DNA from 3 places in the Streptomyces sp. NPDC002889 genome. Region 2 is predicted to be linked to each of the others. Evidence: riboswitches for the same ligand, from Rfam matches in the RefSeq annotation. Region 2 holds a riboswitch; each other region holds the start of a gene.
The links. A riboswitch is a leader RNA that binds a small molecule or an ion and turns the genes downstream of it on or off. The one in region 2 is predicted to bind S-adenosylmethionine.
Positions count from the first base shown of each region.

Region 1: linked by a shared signal. The riboswitch ahead of thrC (threonine synthase) and the one ahead of ACFYWI_RS29245 (putative leader peptide) in region 2 are both predicted to bind S-adenosylmethionine.
Region 3: linked by a shared signal. The riboswitch ahead of ACFYWI_RS06720 (aminotransferase class V-fold PLP-dependent enzyme) and the one ahead of ACFYWI_RS29245 (putative leader peptide) in region 2 are both predicted to bind S-adenosylmethionine.

Region 1 is NZ_JBIAPT010000004.1:256,650-262,546, forward strand. It holds gene groL (chaperonin GroEL) at 1-1,143, opposite strand, end outside; gene ACFYWI_RS08050 (cold-shock protein) at 1,473-1,676, opposite strand; gene ACFYWI_RS08055 (MoaD/ThiS family protein) at 2,095-2,370, opposite strand; gene thrC (threonine synthase) at 2,394-3,680, opposite strand; SAM riboswitch class I at 3,698-3,825, opposite strand; gene ACFYWI_RS08065 (glucosyl-3-phosphoglycerate synthase) at 3,967-4,911, shown strand; gene ACFYWI_RS08070 (hypothetical protein) at 4,950-5,309, shown strand; gene ACFYWI_RS08075 (trehalose-6-phosphate synthase) at 5,380-5,897, shown strand, end outside.
Region 2 is NZ_JBIAPT010000023.1:9,087-14,983, forward strand. It holds gene ACFYWI_RS29235 (NtaA/DmoA family FMN-dependent monooxygenase) at 1-225, opposite strand, end outside; gene ACFYWI_RS29240 (LLM class flavin-dependent oxidoreductase) at 244-1,419, opposite strand; gene ACFYWI_RS29245 (putative leader peptide) at 1,549-1,740, opposite strand; SAM riboswitch class IV at 1,737-1,849, opposite strand; gene ACFYWI_RS29250 (SpoIIE family protein phosphatase) at 2,086-4,092, opposite strand; gene ACFYWI_RS29255 (SpoIIE family protein phosphatase) at 4,428-5,897, opposite strand, start outside.
Region 3 is NZ_JBIAPT010000003.1:378,069-383,965, reverse strand. It holds gene ACFYWI_RS06730 (cytochrome bc complex cytochrome b subunit) at 1-495, shown strand, start outside; gene trpD (anthranilate phosphoribosyltransferase) at 622-1,686, shown strand; SAM riboswitch class IV at 1,783-1,899, shown strand; gene ACFYWI_RS06720 (aminotransferase class V-fold PLP-dependent enzyme) at 2,077-3,492, shown strand; gene ACFYWI_RS06715 (Lrp/AsnC family transcriptional regulator) at 4,123-4,404, opposite strand; gene ACFYWI_RS06710 (rhomboid family intramembrane serine protease) at 4,401-5,123, opposite strand; gene ACFYWI_RS06705 (hypothetical protein) at 5,274-5,516, shown strand; gene ACFYWI_RS06700 (NYN domain-containing protein) at 5,562-5,897, shown strand, end outside.

The sequences.
Region 1 (5,897 bases), on a different contig from region 2:
GGCGCCGGCCTTGATGACGGCCACGCCGCCGGCCAGCTTCGCGAGGCGCTCCTGGAGCTTCTCGCGGTCGTAGTCCGAGTCCGAGTTCTCGATCTCGGCGCGGATCTGGTTGACGCGGCCCTGAACCTGGTCGCTCTCACCGGCACCGTCGACGATCGTCGTCTCGTCCTTGGTGACGACGATCTTGCGGGCGCGGCCCAGGAGGTCCAGGCTCGCGTTCTCGAGCTTGAGACCGACCTCCTCGGAGATGACCGTGCCGCCGGTGAGGATGGCGATGTCGTTCAGCATGGCCTTACGACGGTCACCGAAGCCCGGAGCCTTGACGGCGACGGACTTGAAGGTGCCACGGATCTTGTTGACGACCAGGGTCGACAGGGCCTCGCCCTCGACGTCCTCGGCGATGATCAGCAGCGGCTTGCCGGACTGCATGACCTTCTCGAGGAGCGGCAGCAGGTCCTTGACCGAGCTGATCTTCGAGTTGACGATCAGGATGTACGGGTCGTCGAGGACGGCCTCCATACGCTCCATGTCGGTGGCGAAGTACGCCGAGATGTAGCCCTTGTCGAAGCGCATACCCTCGGTGAGCTCCAGCTCCAGACCGAAGGTCTGGGACTCCTCGACGGTGATGACGCCTTCCTTGCCGACCTTGTCCATCGCCTCGGCGATGAGCTCGCCGATCTGGGTGTCGGCGGCGGAGATGGAGGCGGTGGAAGCGATCTGCTCCTTGGTCTCCACGTCCTTGGCCTGCTCGAGCAGGGCACCGGAGACGGCCTCGACGGCCTTCTCGATACCGCGCTTCAGGGCCATCGGGTTGGCACCGGCGGCCACGTTGCGCAGGCCCTCACGGACGAGCGCCTGGGCGAGAACGGTCGCGGTGGTCGTACCGTCGCCGGCGACGTCGTCCGTCTTCTTGGCGACTTCCTTGACCAGCTCGGCGCCGATCTTCTCGTACGGGTCCTCGAGCTCGATCTCCTTGGCGATGGAAACACCATCGTTGGTGATCGTGGGGGCGCCCCACTTCTTCTCGAGGACGACGTTCCGGCCCTTGGGGCCAAGGGTGACCTTGACGGCGTCGGCGAGCTGGTTCATCCCGCGCTCGAGACCGCGCCGTGCCTCCTCGTCGAACGCGATGATCTTGGCCATGTGAAGTGGTCCTCCCGGACTGGGGTGGATTGCTCCGGACCGCGCTGGCGCCCGCGACGGACGGCCTGCATGCCGTGTGGTTCCTTGCCCCACCCGGCCTGCGGACCTCACCGACCCGGTCCTCGTTGTCACTCTCACTGTCAGAGTGCTAACGCCAATGATTAGCACTCGACCATGGAGAGTGCAAGCGCCTCTCACGGATGCGAACCGGTTGGCGAACGGATCAGGAACGGATCACCGACATGCGCGGAGACGCACGAGGGGCCCGCATCCCTGGGTGGGATGCGGGCCCCTCGGAGTGAGTGCGTCGGTGGCCGATCGCGCCTGGATCAGACGGCGAGCTTGACCATGTCCGCCTGCGGACCCTTCTGGCCCTGCGAGATCTCGAACTCGACTCGCTGACCCTCTTCAAGGGTGCGGTACCCATCCATCTGGATCGCGCTGTAGTGGACGAAAACATCCGCACCACCGTCGACCGCGATGAAGCCGTAGCCCTTCTCCGCGTTGAACCACTTGACGGTGCCCTGAGCCATGCCTAACTCCCCTATTACTGGCCCTTGCGCAGGACCGCACCTCGCGGACCCGGGTCAGACCTACCGCCCCGACAGGAGGGGCGTGCGCCGGAACGCGTCGACCGCGGCTGAATGTATCTGCCCAACTGCCCTCTGCAACAGGTCAGTCGGACGAGAAATCTGAGCAGCCGCGAACGGATGATTTATGTGAATTCTGTGAATTCCGGGGCAAGTCGGGCCCGACAAATGGCGTCAATGGCGCATTTCGATCGCGCACTTTGGCTGTTTCTTGTCGCCTCGCGGCGCATTCTCATATGCGAGCGGCACAGGCGGCGGCGGGGGCTTCCCCAACTCTACCGCGCTCAACCATGCAGAATTGCCCCCTCCGTTTCTTCCGCGGAGGGGGCAATTCTGGTTACTCTGGGTAATTCGAGGTAGGTCAGCCGCCGGCGACCGCGGGGATGATGGAAACTCCCGCACCGTCCGGCGTCGCCGTCTCCAGGCCCTGCTCGAAGCGCACGTCGTCGTCGTTCACGTAGACGTTGACGAAGCGGCGCAGCTTGCCCTGGTCGTCCAGGACCCGGGCCGCGATGCCCGCATGGTTCTTCTCCAGATCCGCGATGACCTCCGAGAGGGTCGCGCCCTCGGCCGGGACCTCGGCCTGGCCACCCGTGTACGTGCGAAGGATGGTGGGGATGCGGACATTGACGCTCATGGTGTGCTGCCTCTCTCGGTAGTTCAGCCGGCCAGGCCGGCGTCGCGGAACGCGTCCAGGCTCGGGCGGATCGTCGCGGTCGGGCCGGTGGTCGGAGCGACAGCGTCCAGCGTCTTGAGGCCGTCGCCTGTGTTGAGCACGACGGTGGTGAGCGCCGGGTCGAGCACACCCTGCTCGATCAGCTTCCGGGTGACACCCACGGTCACGCCACCCGCGGTCTCGGCGAAGATGCCCTCCGTGCGCGCCAGCAGCTTGATCGCGTCGACGATCTGCTCGTCGTCGACGTCCTCGACCGCGCCCCCGGTGCGGCGGGCGATGTCCAGGACGTACGGGCCGTCCGCCGGATTGCCGATGGCCAGCGACTTCGCGATGGTGTTCGGCTTCTGCGGGCGTACGACGTCGTGGCCGGCCTTGAACGCGGTGGACACGGGCGAGCAGCCCTCGGCCTGGGCGCCGAAGATCTTGTAGGGCCTGTCCTCGACGAGACCGAGCTTGATGAGCTCCTGCAGACCCTTGTCGATCTTGGTGAGCTGCGACCCGGAGGCGATCGGGATCACGATCTGGTCGGGCAGCCGCCAGCCGAGCTGCTCGCAGATCTCGTACGCGAGCGTCTTGGAGCCCTCGCCGTAGTACGGGCGCAGGTTGACGTTGACGAAGCCCCAGCCCTCGCCGAGCGGGTCGCCGATGAGCTCGGAGCAGAAGCGGTTGACGTCGTCGTAGTTGCCCTCGATGCCGACCAGTTCGCCGCCGTACACCGCGGCCATGACGACCTTGCCCTGCTCCAGGTCGTGCGGGATGAACACGCAGGAGCGGAAGCCGGCCCGGGCGGCGGCCGCGCCGACGGCGCCGGCGAGGTTGCCGGTGGAGGAGCAGGACAGGGTGGTGAAGCCGAAGGCACGGGCGGCCTCGACGGCGATCGCGACGACGCGGTCCTTGAAGGAGTGCGTCGGGTTGCCGGAGTCGTCCTTGACGTACAGGCCGCCGGTGACGCCCAGTTCACGGGCGAGGTTGTCGGCCTTGACGAGCTTGGTGAAGCCGGGGTTGATGTTCGGCTTGTCGGCCACGTCGACGGGGACGGGCAGCAGCGGCGCGTAGCGCCAGATGTTGTCCGGGCCCGCCTCGATCTGCTTGCGCAGGGCCTCGGGGTCGCCGCTCGGCAGGTCGTAGGCGACTTCGAGCGGCCCGAAACAGGAGGCGCAGGCGAAGATGGGGCCGAGCTCGAAACGCTCTCCGCATTCGCGGCACGAGAGTGCGGCGGCGGGTCCGAGGTTCACGGGGGTGGTGGTGCTTGCGACAGTCTGCGCAGCCATGGTGGCGAGGCCCTTTCTCCTCATCTTCCTCGTGACGCATCTCGCCACGAGACGGAATTGGCACCTTCCCCACCGTGACCTCGCGGTCGGCGGGAGGGTTGCCGGGGCTTCAACGGGCCGTTCCCTCTGCCCCTCTGGATGAGCGGTATTCGATTGTCGGCGAGACGACCCCGGCATGCGACGGTCATCTGCGTTGTTCAAGACTGTAACCGAAGGCATGGAGGGTTGAGATAGTCGTCCGAACAGCGAGATGGATCACCCGACCGGAAGTCAAGGAGACGCGCACGTGCTCGATGAGGTGGAGCGCTGGCTGAGCAGGCGTTCCTGGGCGGCGGCCGATCGCACGCTGAACCAACTGGTGGCGGCCAAGGCCGGGCGCGGAACGTCGGTGAGTGTGGTGCTCCCAGCGCTGGACGAGGAGGCGACGGTCGGTGACATCGTCACGGTGATCCGGCGCGAGCTGATGGAGACGGTGCCGCTCGTCGACGAACTGGTGGTCATCGACTCGGGCTCGAGCGACCGTACGGCCGAGGTGGCCGCGGCGGCCGGCGCGCGGGTGGTCCACCGGGACGCGATCCTGCCGCGGATACCGGCCGTGCCGGGCAAGGGCGAGGTTCTGTGGCGGTCACTGATGGTGACCAGCGGAGACATCGTCTGCTTCGTCGACGCGGATCTGCGGGACTTCTCGGCCGACTTCGTCTCCGGGACCGTGGGGCCGCTGCTGACCGACCCCGAGGTGCAGTTCGTCAAGGCGATGTACGACCGGCCGCTCGGCGCGGAGCCCGGTCAGGGCGGGCGGGTGACGGAGCTGGTCGCGCGGCCGCTGCTGAACCTGCACTGGCCGCAGCTGGCCGGGTTCGTCCAGCCGCTGGGCGGCGAGTACGCGGCGCGGCGCTCGCTGCTGGAGCGACTGCCGTTCCCGGTCGGTTACGGGGTGGAGCTGGGGCTGCTGGTGGACGCGCTGCACACGGTGGGCCTGGATGCGCTCGCACAGGTGGACGTCGGCTCGCGCAAGCACCGTCACCAGGACGGACAGGCGCTGGGCAGAATGGCGGCGGCGATCTACCGCACGGCCCAACTGCGACTGTCACGCGGACACTTGGTGCGGCCGGCGCTGACGCAGTTCGAGCGGGGCGAGGCGGGGTTCGAGCCGCGTACGTACTGGGTGGACACGGAGGAACGGCCGCCGATGCGCGAGATCGGTGAGTATGCGGCGCGTCGCGCGGCGTAACCCGGAACAGTCGGGCATCTTGTCTAAATTTCGCACTTATGGGCGCTCAATATGACAGGAATGGCAGGCTCGGCCCGTACGGCGGGCTCGGCACCTACGGCAGGCATGGCACGCGCGGCAGGATCCGCAGGGCCGGCAGTCAGCTCGTCGCGGCCCTGACGGTCACGGCCGCGACGGTGCTCGGCCCCGCGGCCGGGGCAGCCGTCGCGGCCGGGGCAAGGACCGCGGACACCGTGGGGCCGGACCCCTCCCTCCGGCAGGTACAGGTCCACCCCGGCGAGATGGCCCGCACCGGGGCCACGACCGAGCAGCTGTGGCTGATGGGCGGGGTGGCGCTGAGCCTGTCGGCGGCGGGCGTGGTCGCCGTCGCCGCGTCGCGCGGCCGCCGCAGGCACTGAAACCGGCTGAGACAGGCCGAGGAGACCGTACGCACGTTTGAGGGTTCGCGGGACGGGCTAAGTTCGGCACATGGTCTCCGAGCGTGAGCACGTTGCCCAGATCCTGGTCGCCTCCAACCGCGGCCCCGTCTCGTACACGGTGAACGACAGCGGCGGACTCGACGCCCGCCGCGGTGGCGGGGGCCTGGTCTCCGGCCTGTCGGCCATCGGCTCCGAGGCGCAGTCCCTATGGGTGTGCGCGGCCCTGAGCGAGGGCGACCGCGAGGCCGTACGGCGCGGGGTGGGCGAACCCGGTGTGCGGATGCTCGACATCGACGCCGCCGTGCACGCCGACGCGTACAACGGCATCGCCAACTCGGTGCTGTGGTTCGTCAACCACATGCTGTACCAGACCCCGCTGGAGCCGGTCTTCGACAAGGAGTTCCGGCGGCAGTGGGCGGCGTACGAGACGTACAACCGGGCGTTCGCCGAGGCACTGGCGGCACAGGCCGCGGACGGGGCGTCGGTGCTGGTGCAGGACTACCACCTGGCGCTGGTGCCCGGGATGCTCCGCGAGCTGCGTCCCGACCTGCGGATCGGGCACTTCTC
Region 2 (5,897 bases):
ATCCAAGTCGTATATTTTTCCGCCCTGTTCACGAAGCCGCAGCCCTTCGGCGAGGAAGAGGAAGTCGAACTTGGCGCGTTCCGCGGTCCGTGCGAAGTGCGCGAACGAGCTGAACTCGATGTGGCTGCCGGCCCGGGGGTCGCTCCAGACAGTGGTGTTGTTGACGCCGGGAAAGTGGGCCGCGAGGTGGATCTGCTTGAGCGGCTTGTCCGGTGATGTACTCATGGCCGAGGTTCCTCCGGCTCAGACGGTGGCGGCGTAACGGTTGGCGGGGCGTGCGAGTCCGAGCAGCCCGCGCAGGGTGTGGCTCTCGTAGGTGCGCCGAAAGGCGCCACGGCGCTGCAGTTCGGGCACCAGCCCCCGGGTGATCGCCGGCAGGTCGTGGCCGGTCACTGCGGGACGCAGCCGGAAGCCGGACAGCCCGGCGTGCCGCCATTCCAGGAGCAGATCCGCCAACTGGCCCGGCGTACCTGTGAAGATCTTCGCGTCGCTGGTGTACGGGTAACCGGCGAGGCCGTCCAGTCGGTCCCGGCGTGCCGCCGCCGTCGCGGGGGCGTCGTCGAGGAACACCAGCAGATCACCGAAGATGTGCAGGGGCTCCTGCTCACGCACGGCCGTCGCCTGTTCGACGCGGATCTCGGCGGCGGTGGCGCGGGCCTCCTCGGTGTCGTGCGGGGTGACGTACCCGATGTCGGCAGAACGCGCCACGAACCGGAACGCCACGCTTCGGTGCACCAGGGCGCTGACGATGGGCTGGCCCTGGGGAGGCCGAGGGGTGATGGATGGGCCCTTGACGCTGAAGTGCCTGCCCTCGAAGTCGATGTAGTGCAGCTTGTCGCGGTCGATGAAGCGACCCGTGGTGACGTCACGGATCTCCGCGTCGTCCTCCCAGCTGTCCCAGAGTCGGCGTACCACTTCGACGTGGTCGCGGGCCTCGTCGAAGAGTTCGGTGGTCAACCCGGTCTCGGCCGGCGTGTCCCGATCGTCGGTGCCGAAGGCGGGGAACGTACGGCGACCGAAGAGCGCGGCCTCGTTGTGCCTCGGCGACACTCGTACCCGCAGACCCGCTCGGCCGGTGCTCACATGGTCCAGCGTGGCGATGGCCTTGGAGATGTGGAACGGCTCTGTGTGGGTGGCGACCACGGTCGGTACCAGTCCTATGTGCCGGGTCACAGGGGCGACGCGAGCGGCGATCAGGACAGCATCCAGTCGTCCGCGGACCTGGTCGGTGCGTCCGTCGGGCTCCGTCGAGCGGGAGGACTGGAGCCCGAACGCGTCCTCGATCGTCACGAAGTCGAGCAGACCGCGTTCGGCCTCGGTGACCGTGTCGGTCCAGTAGTCGGCGGTCAGCAGCTCACGGGGCCGGGCCACGGGCTCACGCCAGGCAGCCGGGTGCCAGCCGGCGCCGTCGAGCGCCACGGCAAGATGCAGCGGAGGGTACGGCGAAGAAGGGGAAGAAAAAGCTGAGGACACGGAAAAGGTGCCTTCCTGATCGACCGACAGGTCATCACCGGCCCTCGTCGTAAGGGCCGGTGCGGGGAGCGGACGTCAGGAACTACAGAGAGCGCCGGCCACGCGATGCAGGTCGATATGGGGCCGGGAGTAGAGATGAACCTGGTGGCACGGGGTGATGACCATGAGGCGCAGGGCGCCGACCACGAGGGGCGGGCAGGACACCGTCGGCACGACCGTCACCTCCGCTTTTCCGGCTCGGCGCTTCACAGGAAAACCGCCGGGCATCGCGCTTGCGGAACCCCGGACGGGCTCCGCCTGGTCGTCACCTGGAGCACCCCCACCGCGGGAGGGTTGCCGGACAGCAAGCCAGGGCTTGACGCTGACACTCATCACCTGCCTGTGGACGTTACGCGAGGCGGCAGCGCCGCGCAATGCCCGCGGATCATGGCCGCCGTCCCGCCGCGACCCCATCTCGCCACGGTGCAACGGCCTGGCTGCGACGCCTGTCACCCAAGTCCACCGGCACTGCTGCGAAACGGAGTTGATGATGCGTCAGTGAGATGTTCCCGGTCGGACCATGGCCGCCCTCGTCGTGCGGCCGGGATCGCTGCCCGGGCGCGCAGGGCGCGTTCACTCATGATCTCGGCCAGGCGCCGGAGCGCGGCGGACCCGGGCGAGGACGAGCACCGTGTCGTCGGTCGGCGCGGCAGGCAGCAGGTTCGAAATAATGCGGTCCGCAGCCGCTTCCAACGGACCTGACACCTGGTGCAGTTGGCCGCGGAGCGCGTCCATGCCCTCTTCGATGTCCTGGCCGCGGGCTTCGATGAGGCCGTCGGTGTACAGGGCGAGGGTGGAGCCTTCGCGCAGGTCGATCCCGGTCGTTCGGAAGGGGATGCCGCCGACGCCGAGAGGGACACCCAGCACGTCCCCGACGGTCTCGACCGTGCCGTCCGGCCGGCGCACCAGAGGCGGCGGATGGCCGGCGTTGGCGATCCGCGCTCTGCCGGTCGCGGGGTCGTACACGATGTAGAGGCAGGTCGCCAGCTCGATGCCGGCTTCCTGGGCACAGGCATCGAGCTCCGTGAGCAGATCCTCGGGTTCCCGGTGACGAGCCAGTGCCTTGGCGGTGATGCGCAGCCTTCCCATGGCCGCGGCGGCCGGCACGCCGTGTCCCATGACGTCCCCGACGACGAGTGCCACCCGGTCGCCGGGCAGATTGATCACGTCGTACCAGTCGCCCCCGACCTCGGTGATACGGCTGCCGGGGAGGTACCGGTGGGCGACGCTCACATAGGGGCTCGTCGCCAGCGCGGTGGGGAGCAGTGCGCGTTGGAGCGTGAGCGCAATGTCCTGGATCCGGCTGTACAGACGTGCGTTGTCCAGGCAGAGCGCGGCGCGGGAGGCGAGCTCGCTCGCGAGGCTGAGGTCTTGTTCGGTGAAGGCCGGTCTGGCGGCGGAGCGGCCGAACATGGTGAGTCCCTGGACCGTGCCGCGGGCAATGAGCGGGGCGATGAGAATGCAGGTCAGGCCACTGTCGAGCAGTAGTTGGGCGCGGGCCTGGTGGATGACTGTACGGGTCATGAACTCGTCGTTCACCGTGACGGAGACGGGGCGGCCCGTTCGCAGCATCTCGTGGATGGCGGAGCCCGGCGGGTATGTCACGGTCTCCAGTCCGCTCACGAGTTCGGTGGCGGGTGGGGGCAGGATCGTCTTGGCCGCGATCCGTCGGGTGACCAGCGGGAGTTCGGGGTTGAACACGTCGGTCTCGTCCAGCCACTCCACGACCTCCACGACGGACGCGTCGGAGAAGTCCGGAACCGCGGTCTCGACCACCTCCTGGGCGGTGACGTCCACGTCCAAGGTGGTGCCGATCTGCGCCGCTGCCCGGTCCAGCAGAGCCAGCCGCTGCCGGCCGGCTGTGGCTTCCACGATGGCCTGCTCCCGGTCGGTGACATCCACCAGCAGCCCGCCCACTCCGGGCCGCGTGTCGCCGGCCTGGCTCAGGGGGAAGAAGCTGACCGACCGCACCTGGTCACGATCGGGATGGCCTGGCGTGCGCAGACCCACCAGAGTACTCACGACGGACAGGCCTTCATCGGCGACGGCCCGGAGCATGCGCTGGTACTCGCCGCCGTCGGACGTGATCATGAATTCTTCCATGGGCCGCCCGATATGGTCCGCGATCGGGAGGCCGTCCATGTCGGCCAGCGCCTGGTTGAGGTGGATGTACCTCAAGTCCTTGTCGAGCATGACCAAGCCGATGGGGCAGGTCTCGAAGAGGGCGTCGAGGAAGGCGAGGTTGGTTTTCACCCGGTCGAGCTCGTCGCCCCTGCTCGCCAGGCCCATGACCACCGAACGGCCGCTGGAGCCGGTCACGGGGAAGACCCGGAAACCGCAGTCGAAGACCGTGCCGTCCCGATGCACTGCCGGCAGACGGCCGCGCCAGTACCCCAGGTTCCGGCCTCGCTCCGCCAACCGCGTGGCCGCGTCCGGGTCTCCCCGGGGCGGATCGGGAAACAGGGCCGCGGCGGGCTTGGACAGCACTGCCGCGGATCCGTGTCCGAAAAGGCTCTGTGCGCCAGGACCCCAGTAACAGATGCGGCCGTCCTCGTCCATGCCGAACACGGCCACGGCCACGTGCCCTAGCAGTGGCCCTGGCTCCGACCAGAGCGGGCCAGGAGACTGCTCGCCCCCCGGTCGTTCCGATGGCACCCGATGTCCCCTTCCACCCGAGGCACGCGGTGGCTGAGTCCGCCCCCGCAGGACGACGGGCGGGCTCCTTAAGCAATTCTGCCTGTCATCCACCTTTCGGACATTACGGCGACTCCCCTGCACGGGCTGCGGATGCCGGGAGCGTCCTGCCCGCACGACCTGGTGCGCGGGTCGTCTCCTCACGAGCTGCCGCGCCTTCCACCCGCGGGCCGGCCCGCCGTCTCGACCCGGAGAGTCGGGGCGGCGTGCCGCCGGCCGCCTCACGCGGGCGGGCCGCCCGTTCCGTCGTCCGGCCGGGGCAGCGCCTGTTCCGTCCAGATGGTCTTGCCCGAACGGCCGTATCGTGTTCCCCATCGCTGGACGAGCTGGGCAACGATGAACAGTCCGCGCCCACCCTCGTCGTCCTCCGCGCTCTGGCGCAGATGCGGGGACGTGTGGCCGGCATCCGCGACCTCGCACACAAGCGTGCGGTCATGAATGAGCCGCAGGTGCAGCGGGCCCTCGGCATACCTGACGGCGTTGGTGACCAACTCGCTGACGATCAGCTCGGTGGAGAAGACCAGTTCCTCCAGCCCCCAGTCGTGCAGGCGTCCTGCGACCAGTTCCCGGGCCTGGCCGGCCGCGACCGGTTCGGCCGGCAGGTCCCAGGCGGCAACCCTGCGGCTGTCGAGCTCGCGGGTGCGGACCAGCAGCAGCGCCGTGTCATCGGTGGTCACGCTTGCCGGCAGCAGTTCCGAGACGATGCGATCACATACGTCCTCCAGCGAGCCGCGGTCGTCGCCGAGGATCCTGCCCAGGGTCTCCATCCCCTCATCGACGTCCCGGTCTCGGGACTCCACCAGACCGTCCGTGAAGAGCGCCACCAGGCTGCCCACCGGCAGTTCGATCTCGAGGGACTCGAACGGCAGCCCGCCCAGACCCAGTGGCGGGCCGGCCGGCAGGTCCGGGTAGGTGAGACTGCCGTCGGGAGAGGCGATCGCGGGCGGCAGGTGACCCGCGCGGGCCATGGTGCAGTGCCGCGACACCGGGTCGTAGACCACGTAGAGGCAGGTCGCCCCGGTGGCCTCGTCGTCGCCCGCGTCGTCGCCGGACGCACCGACGACGTCCTTGCGGTCCTCCGCGGACTGCCCCACCAGATCGTCGAGCCGTTTGAGAAGCTCGTCAGGAGGCAGGTCCAACGGGGCGAGCGCCCGCACGGTCGTACGCAGCCGTCCCATGGTGGCCGCCGCGTGGAGCCCATGGCCCACCACGTCCCCGACCACGAGGCCGACGCGCGTTCCGGACAGCGGAATGACATCGAACCAGTCTCCGCCCACTCCGGTCAGGTCGTCCGTGGGCAGGTAGCGGTGAGCCAGATCCACCGCCGAGTTCGGCGGCAGGTGCTGTGGGAGCAGCTGGCGCTGGAGGGCCAGGGCCGCAGCGCGTTCGCGGGTGAAGCGGCGGGCGTTGTCGATGCACACCGCGGCCCGGGTGACCAGCTCGTCCGCCAGGGCGACGGCCCCGCTGTCGAAGATGCCCGGCCCGCTGCTGCGGACGAAGGTGACCAGCCCCAGCGCGTTGCCCCCGCCTCGCAGCGGCACGACCAGGGTGTTCTCGTCCAGGACGAGCCCGCCCGAGGCGAGGCTGCGGTGCTGGGGCGAACCGGCCGGGTGGGCCACGGGGCGAGGCGGGCGAAACCGCCGCCCCACGGCCTCTGCCGCGCCGTCGGCCGAGGCCGAGCGTGAGGCGGT
Region 3 (5,897 bases), on a different contig from region 2:
CGGACCGCGCTGGGCGTCGCCTGGGTCACCGGCTACGTGATCATGCTCATCGGTGGTGGAAACGACATCGTCGCGACCCACTTCAACCTGTCGATCAACGCGATCACCTGGTTCGTCCGCATCACCTATTTCGTCGGACCGGTCCTCGCCTTCCTCATCACCAAGCGGATCTGTCTGGGTCTGCAGCGTCGCGACAGGGAGAAGGTGCTGCACGGACGCGAGACCGGCATCATCAAGCGCCTGCCGCACGGTGAGTTCGTCGAGGTCCACGAGCCGCTGCCGCAGTCCGCGCTCTACACGCTGACGGCGCACGAGCAGCCCCGGCCCGCCAAGATCGGCCCGACGGTCGACGAGAACGGTGTCGAGCGCAAGGTGAGCCGTCTGCAGAAGCTGCGCGCCAAGCTCAGCCTCGGCTACTACGGGGACGAGAACCAGATCCCCAAGCCCACCCCCGAGGAGTACCGGGAGATCACCAGTGGCCACGGCCACCACTGATCCCCGCTGACCCCACGGTCGCCACGGCAGGAGCCCCGTCCATTCGCTGGACGGGGCTCTTTGCCGTCCTGGAGGCTGGATAGGGTGGGACCCGTATCCCATTGGCTGTGGACCCTGGAGCGGACCATGAACGTTGTGACCCCGGTAGGCGGCGACAGCGTGGCGGACCTCTCCTGGCCCGGCGTGCTGAACGCACTCCTCGAGAACCGCGACCAGAGCGCGGAGGCCACGGCCTGGGCCATGGACCGCATCCTCAGCGGCGAGGCCACCAACGCCCAGATCGCCGGTTTCGTGGTCGCGCTGCGGGCCAAGGGCGAGACGGTCGAGGAGATCACCGGACTCGTACGGACCATGTACGCGCATGCCAAGCTGATCGAGGTGCCCGGTCCCAGCGTCGACATCGTCGGCACCGGCGGCGACGGCGCCAAGACGGTCAACATCTCCACCATGTCCGCGATCGTCGTCGCCGGTACGGGTGCGAAGGTCGTCAAGCACGGCAACCGCGCCGCGTCCTCCCAGAGCGGCGCGTCCGACGTGCTGGAGAAGCTCGGCGTCAATCTCGAGCTCACCCCGCAGAGGGTCGCCCAGGTCGCCGAGGAAGCGGGCATCACCTTCTGCTTCGCGGTGAAGTTCCACCCGGCGCTGCGGCATGTGGCCGCCGCCCGCAAGGAGCTGGGCATCCGCACCACGTTCAACTTCCTCGGTCCGCTCACCAACCCCGCGAAGGTCAGGGCACAGGCGACCGGTGTCGCGGATGCCCGGATGGCGCCGATCCTGGCCGGCGTGCTGGCCGAGCGGGGCTCGTCCGCGCTGGTCTTCCGCGGTGACGACGGACTGGACGAGCTGACCACGACCGCCACCTCCCGGGTGTGGGTGGTACGGGACGGGGCCGTGCGTGAGGAACGGTTCGACCCGAGGGACGTGGGCGTCGCTCTGGTGCCGGTGGAGGCGCTGCGCGGCGCGGACGCGTCGTTCAACGCGGACGTCGCGCGCCGTCTGCTGGGCGGCGAGACCGGACCCGTACGGGACGCGGTGCTGCTGAACGCGGCGGCGGCGCTCGTGGCCCTGGAGCCGGGTGAGGGCACGCTGGCGGAGCAGATCGGGGCCGGGATGGCCAAGGCGGCGCAGTCCATCGATTCGGGTGCGGCGAAGGCGGCGCTGGACCGCTGGGTCGCGGTGAGCAACGCGTAGCGCCGCTGCCCGCAGCGGTGTTCGCCGTCCCCTGCCCGTCCCGGATCCCGGACACGGGTTGCGGGACGGCGATCGCGTGGCATAACTTTTCCGGCAGGTCATGAGTGACAGCGACGAGGCCCCGGCCCGCTGTCCGGCAACCCTCCGTCCGTGGCGGGGTGCCCCGGGTGAAGACCAGGCCGCAGGCAGCGAGGTCTGTGGCAAGCGCGGACCCCTTGCAGCCCCTGGGGTCCTGGTCCTCAAGGGAGCAGTCTCGTGAGCAAGCGAATGCGATAGGGCGTCGAGCCCCTTCTTCAGTACACCCTCCGCGCGGTGACCACCGTGCGTCGAGGCAGTCCCCGTACTCGGGTTCTTGAAGCCAATTCGCCTTTCCTGCCGGGAGATACCGTCATGTCCGCATGCCTGAACACCGCCGTCGCCGTCGTCTCCTCCGCCACCCCCGCCGCCGACACGGCCGCCGATCCCTGCTGCGCGGCCCCGCTGCCGGTCCTCGGCCGGGACGTCACCGTGCCCCTGGTCACCGGCGGCGAAGTCACCTACGCCGCCCTCGACTACGCGGCGAGCGCACCGGCGCTGCAGCGTGTGTGGGACGACGTGGCCGCCTACGCCCCCTACTACGGCAGTGTGCACCGCGGCGCCGGCTACCTCTCGCAGCTGTCCACCGACCTGTTCGAGAACAGCCGGGTGACGGTCCACGAGTTCCTCGACTGCCGCGACGACGACCAGGTCGTGTTCACCCGCTCCACCACCGACTCGCTGAACCTGCTCGCCGGCGCGCTTCCCGCCGACTGCCGTGTCTTCGTCTTCGAGACCGAGCACCACGCCTCGCTGCTGCCGTGGCGCGAGGCCCAGGTGACGTACCTGGACGCACCGCGTACGCCGGACGAGGCCGTCGCCACGCTGGAGCGTGCGCTCGCCACCTCATCCGCTCAGGACGCGTACGGTCCCGCCCTGGTCTGTGTGACCGGGGCGTCCAATGTGACCGGTGAACTGTGGCCGGTGAAGGAGCTGGCCGCCGCGGCCCACGCGCACGGCGCCCGGATCGTGCTGGACGCCGCCCAGCTGGCGCCCCACCACCCCGTCTCCGTACGGGAGTTGGACGTCGACTGGGTCGCCTTCTCCGGGCACAAGCTGTACGCGCCCTTCGGCTCAGGCGTGCTCGCGGGCCGCGCGGACTGGCTTCGGGAGGCGGAGCCGTACCTCGCGGGCGGCGGCGCGTCCCGCACCGTGGCACGGCGTACGGACGGCGGCGTGGACGTCGAGTGGCACACCACCGCAGCGCGCCACGAGGCCGGTTCGCCGAATGTCATCGGTGTCTACTCCATCGCCTCCGCGTGCAAGGCGCTGACCGAGGCCGGGTTCGAGGCGCTGGTCGCCCGTGAGCAGCACCTGATCGCGAAGGTACGCGAGGGCCTGGCGGATGTGCCCGAGGTCAGGGTGCTGTCGCTGTTCGGCGACAAGGCCCCGAGGGTCGGCGTCATCTCCTTCGTGGTGGAGGGCTGGAACAGCTCGCACTTCGCCGCGGCGCTGTCCGCGGAGTACGGCATCGGGGTACGGGACGGCCTGTTCTGCGCCCACCCGCTGGTGCGCACCCTGCTGGGCGGCGAGACGCAGGAGCCGGGCGAGTGCGGTGCCCCCGAGGCGGCGCCGGGCACGACGTCGTTGAACGCGATCCGCGTCAGTTTCGGCGCGGGCACGCCCGACGAGCACGTGGAGCGCTTCGTACGGGCGGTGGGGGAGCTGGTGCGCGAGGGCGCGAAGTGGAACTACCGCACGGAGGACGGCCGCTGCGTCCCGGCCGTGTGACGCCCTGGGCTTCGCCCCGGACCCCGACAAGCCCGCGCCTTCGGCACGGGCTTGTCGTATGCGGCGGCCCTGCCCCCGTGCGCAGCTTCGCGCCGCGATGGGTCCGGCGGTCGCGGTGCTCGCATTCCCGTGCTGCGCCCCGTGCCGGCAGCTTCACGCCGTGAGGTGCTCGGTGGTGTCGCGAGCGAGCCCCGCGCGGCTGGGGAGTCCCGTGCCGTGTACCGGGGTCCCCTGCTCGCCCGTGCGGAACTCCGCGGACGAGCCTTCGGCTGCCGGGCCCGGGATGCGCACGGGTCCGGGAGCGTCCCGGGACATGGCTCGACGGGCCGGGGCAGCAGCGCAACCGGCAGAAGTGGCCGGGCCCACCTCTGCGGGGCGGTCACGGATACCTGCTGGACGCGGAGGCTCGTTGCCCTGGCGCATGTGCGGTACGAGCACGCCTGGGGCCGGGAGTTGATCCACCGCTCGCCCCGGAGCCCGGCTGGGCGCGCAGGCCCTGCCGAGCGCCGTGCCTCCGGACCCTGGGGGCGGGAGGGGGAAACGGTGCGTATCCCGGCCGGGGGCAGGGCCTGCCGCAGCTCGAGGACCTCTGCGGGCCGGCCCGGTCCCCCACACACCCCGCCGGAGGCGCTACGCGTCGAGGCCGATCGCGAACGCCGCCTCCAGGTCGTGCTGGGAGTACGTACGGAACGCGACATGCGTGTCCGTTCCCTCGACGCCCGGGATCTTGCTGATGCGGCCGGGGATGACGTCCGCCAGGTCGTCGTGCTTGGCGACCCGGACCATGGCGATCAGGTCGTAGGTGCCGGTCACGGAGAAGACCTCGCTGACGCTGTCCAGCGCCGCGATCGACTCGGCGATCTCGGGGATGCGGTCCACGCTGGTCTTGATGAGCACGATCGCGGTGATCACGGTTGGCTTTCTCCCTCGGTGGCCGCTGCTTGGGTCTTCACTCTAGTCCCACCCCGAAAGCGCCCCCAGGCGTAGAGGAAGCCGGCCGAGAACCCCACCAGATGTGCGAGATAGGCGACGCCCGGCCCGTTGCCGGCCGTCCGTGCGGCCATCCACTGCAGCACGAACCAGAAGATCAGCACGATCCAGGCGGGAAAGCGCAGGGGCAGGAAGAGCAGGAAGGGGAACAGGCTGGTCACGCGGGCTCTCGGGAAGAGGTACAGGAACGCCCCGAGTACCCCGGAGATCGCCCCGGACGCCCCCACCAGGGTCTGCGCCGAGTCGGCGTTGGCGGCTGCGTAGGCGAGCAGCGCGAGGTAACCGGTGCCCGCGTAGAACAGGGCGAACTGCAACTGGCCCATCCCTTCCTCGGCCATCGCGCCGAAGACGTACAGGAAGAGCATGTTCCCCAGCAGATGCAGCCAGCTGCCGTGGATGAACAGTGCGGTGAGCGGGGTGAGCAGGGCGTGCGGTGAGCCGCCCAGCAGTTCGGACGGGATCACTCCCCACCGCTCGAAGTACGCGCGCTGCGCCTCGATCAGATGGTCACCCGTGCCGTACACCGGATTGAGACCCGAGACCGGGCTGACGACGAAGACCGCGCAGCAGACGACGATCACGCCGTAGGTCACAGCGGGCCCCTTGGCCGCGTTCCGGGCCGCTCCCCACCATTCGATCATGGGCAGAGCATGGCGTAGCGGGACCGACCGGTACAGAGTGCCTCGCCGCGCCACCGGGTACCCGCAAGGCCGTAGGGTTACGGGCAGTACATCCGCAGTTCGACGGCGCACCGCGGCACCCGCATCCGCACCACGAAAGAGGACGGCACGATGACGACGGTTCCCTCGCCGACCCCCGAGACCCGGTGGCGCTGCACGCTGTGCGGCAATCTGACACGCTTCGACGTCACCCGCTCGATGAAGGTCGTCGAGTACGTCCATCTGGACCTCGCCGGGGAGCCGAACGTCGAGGAGCGCGAGGTGGTCAGTGAGACCATCGAGTCGGTCCGCTGTCGCTGGTGCAACGCGGTGGATCAGATCGAGCTGGTGGACAGGCCGGGCGCGGCTTCCTGAGGAAGCTGCCCCGTACAGGCAGACGGGCAGTAGGGGTGACGGATCGTGGAGCAGCCACACAGCGGCGCTGAGCCGGCCGGTGCGGCCGGTGACGCCGCCGAGGCGCTCGACCGCCCGCTGCCGGAAGGTGTGCGGCGGCGGGTCGTCGCCCTGGTCTCGGACGCGTTCGGCGGCCTGACGGTCGCCGAACTCCCGGCCCAGTTGCGGCAGTACGCCCGTTTCACCCCGTCCCGGCGCGCCAAGTTCGCCGGCAATGCGATGGCCGCGGCCCTGGAGAGCGATCCGGTCTTCCGCCAGCGCATCGGTGAACGGATCGGCCAGGCGCAGCCGGAGCTGGCCCAGGCGCTCGAGTCCGGCTCCCCGCCCGCGGCCGCCGATCCC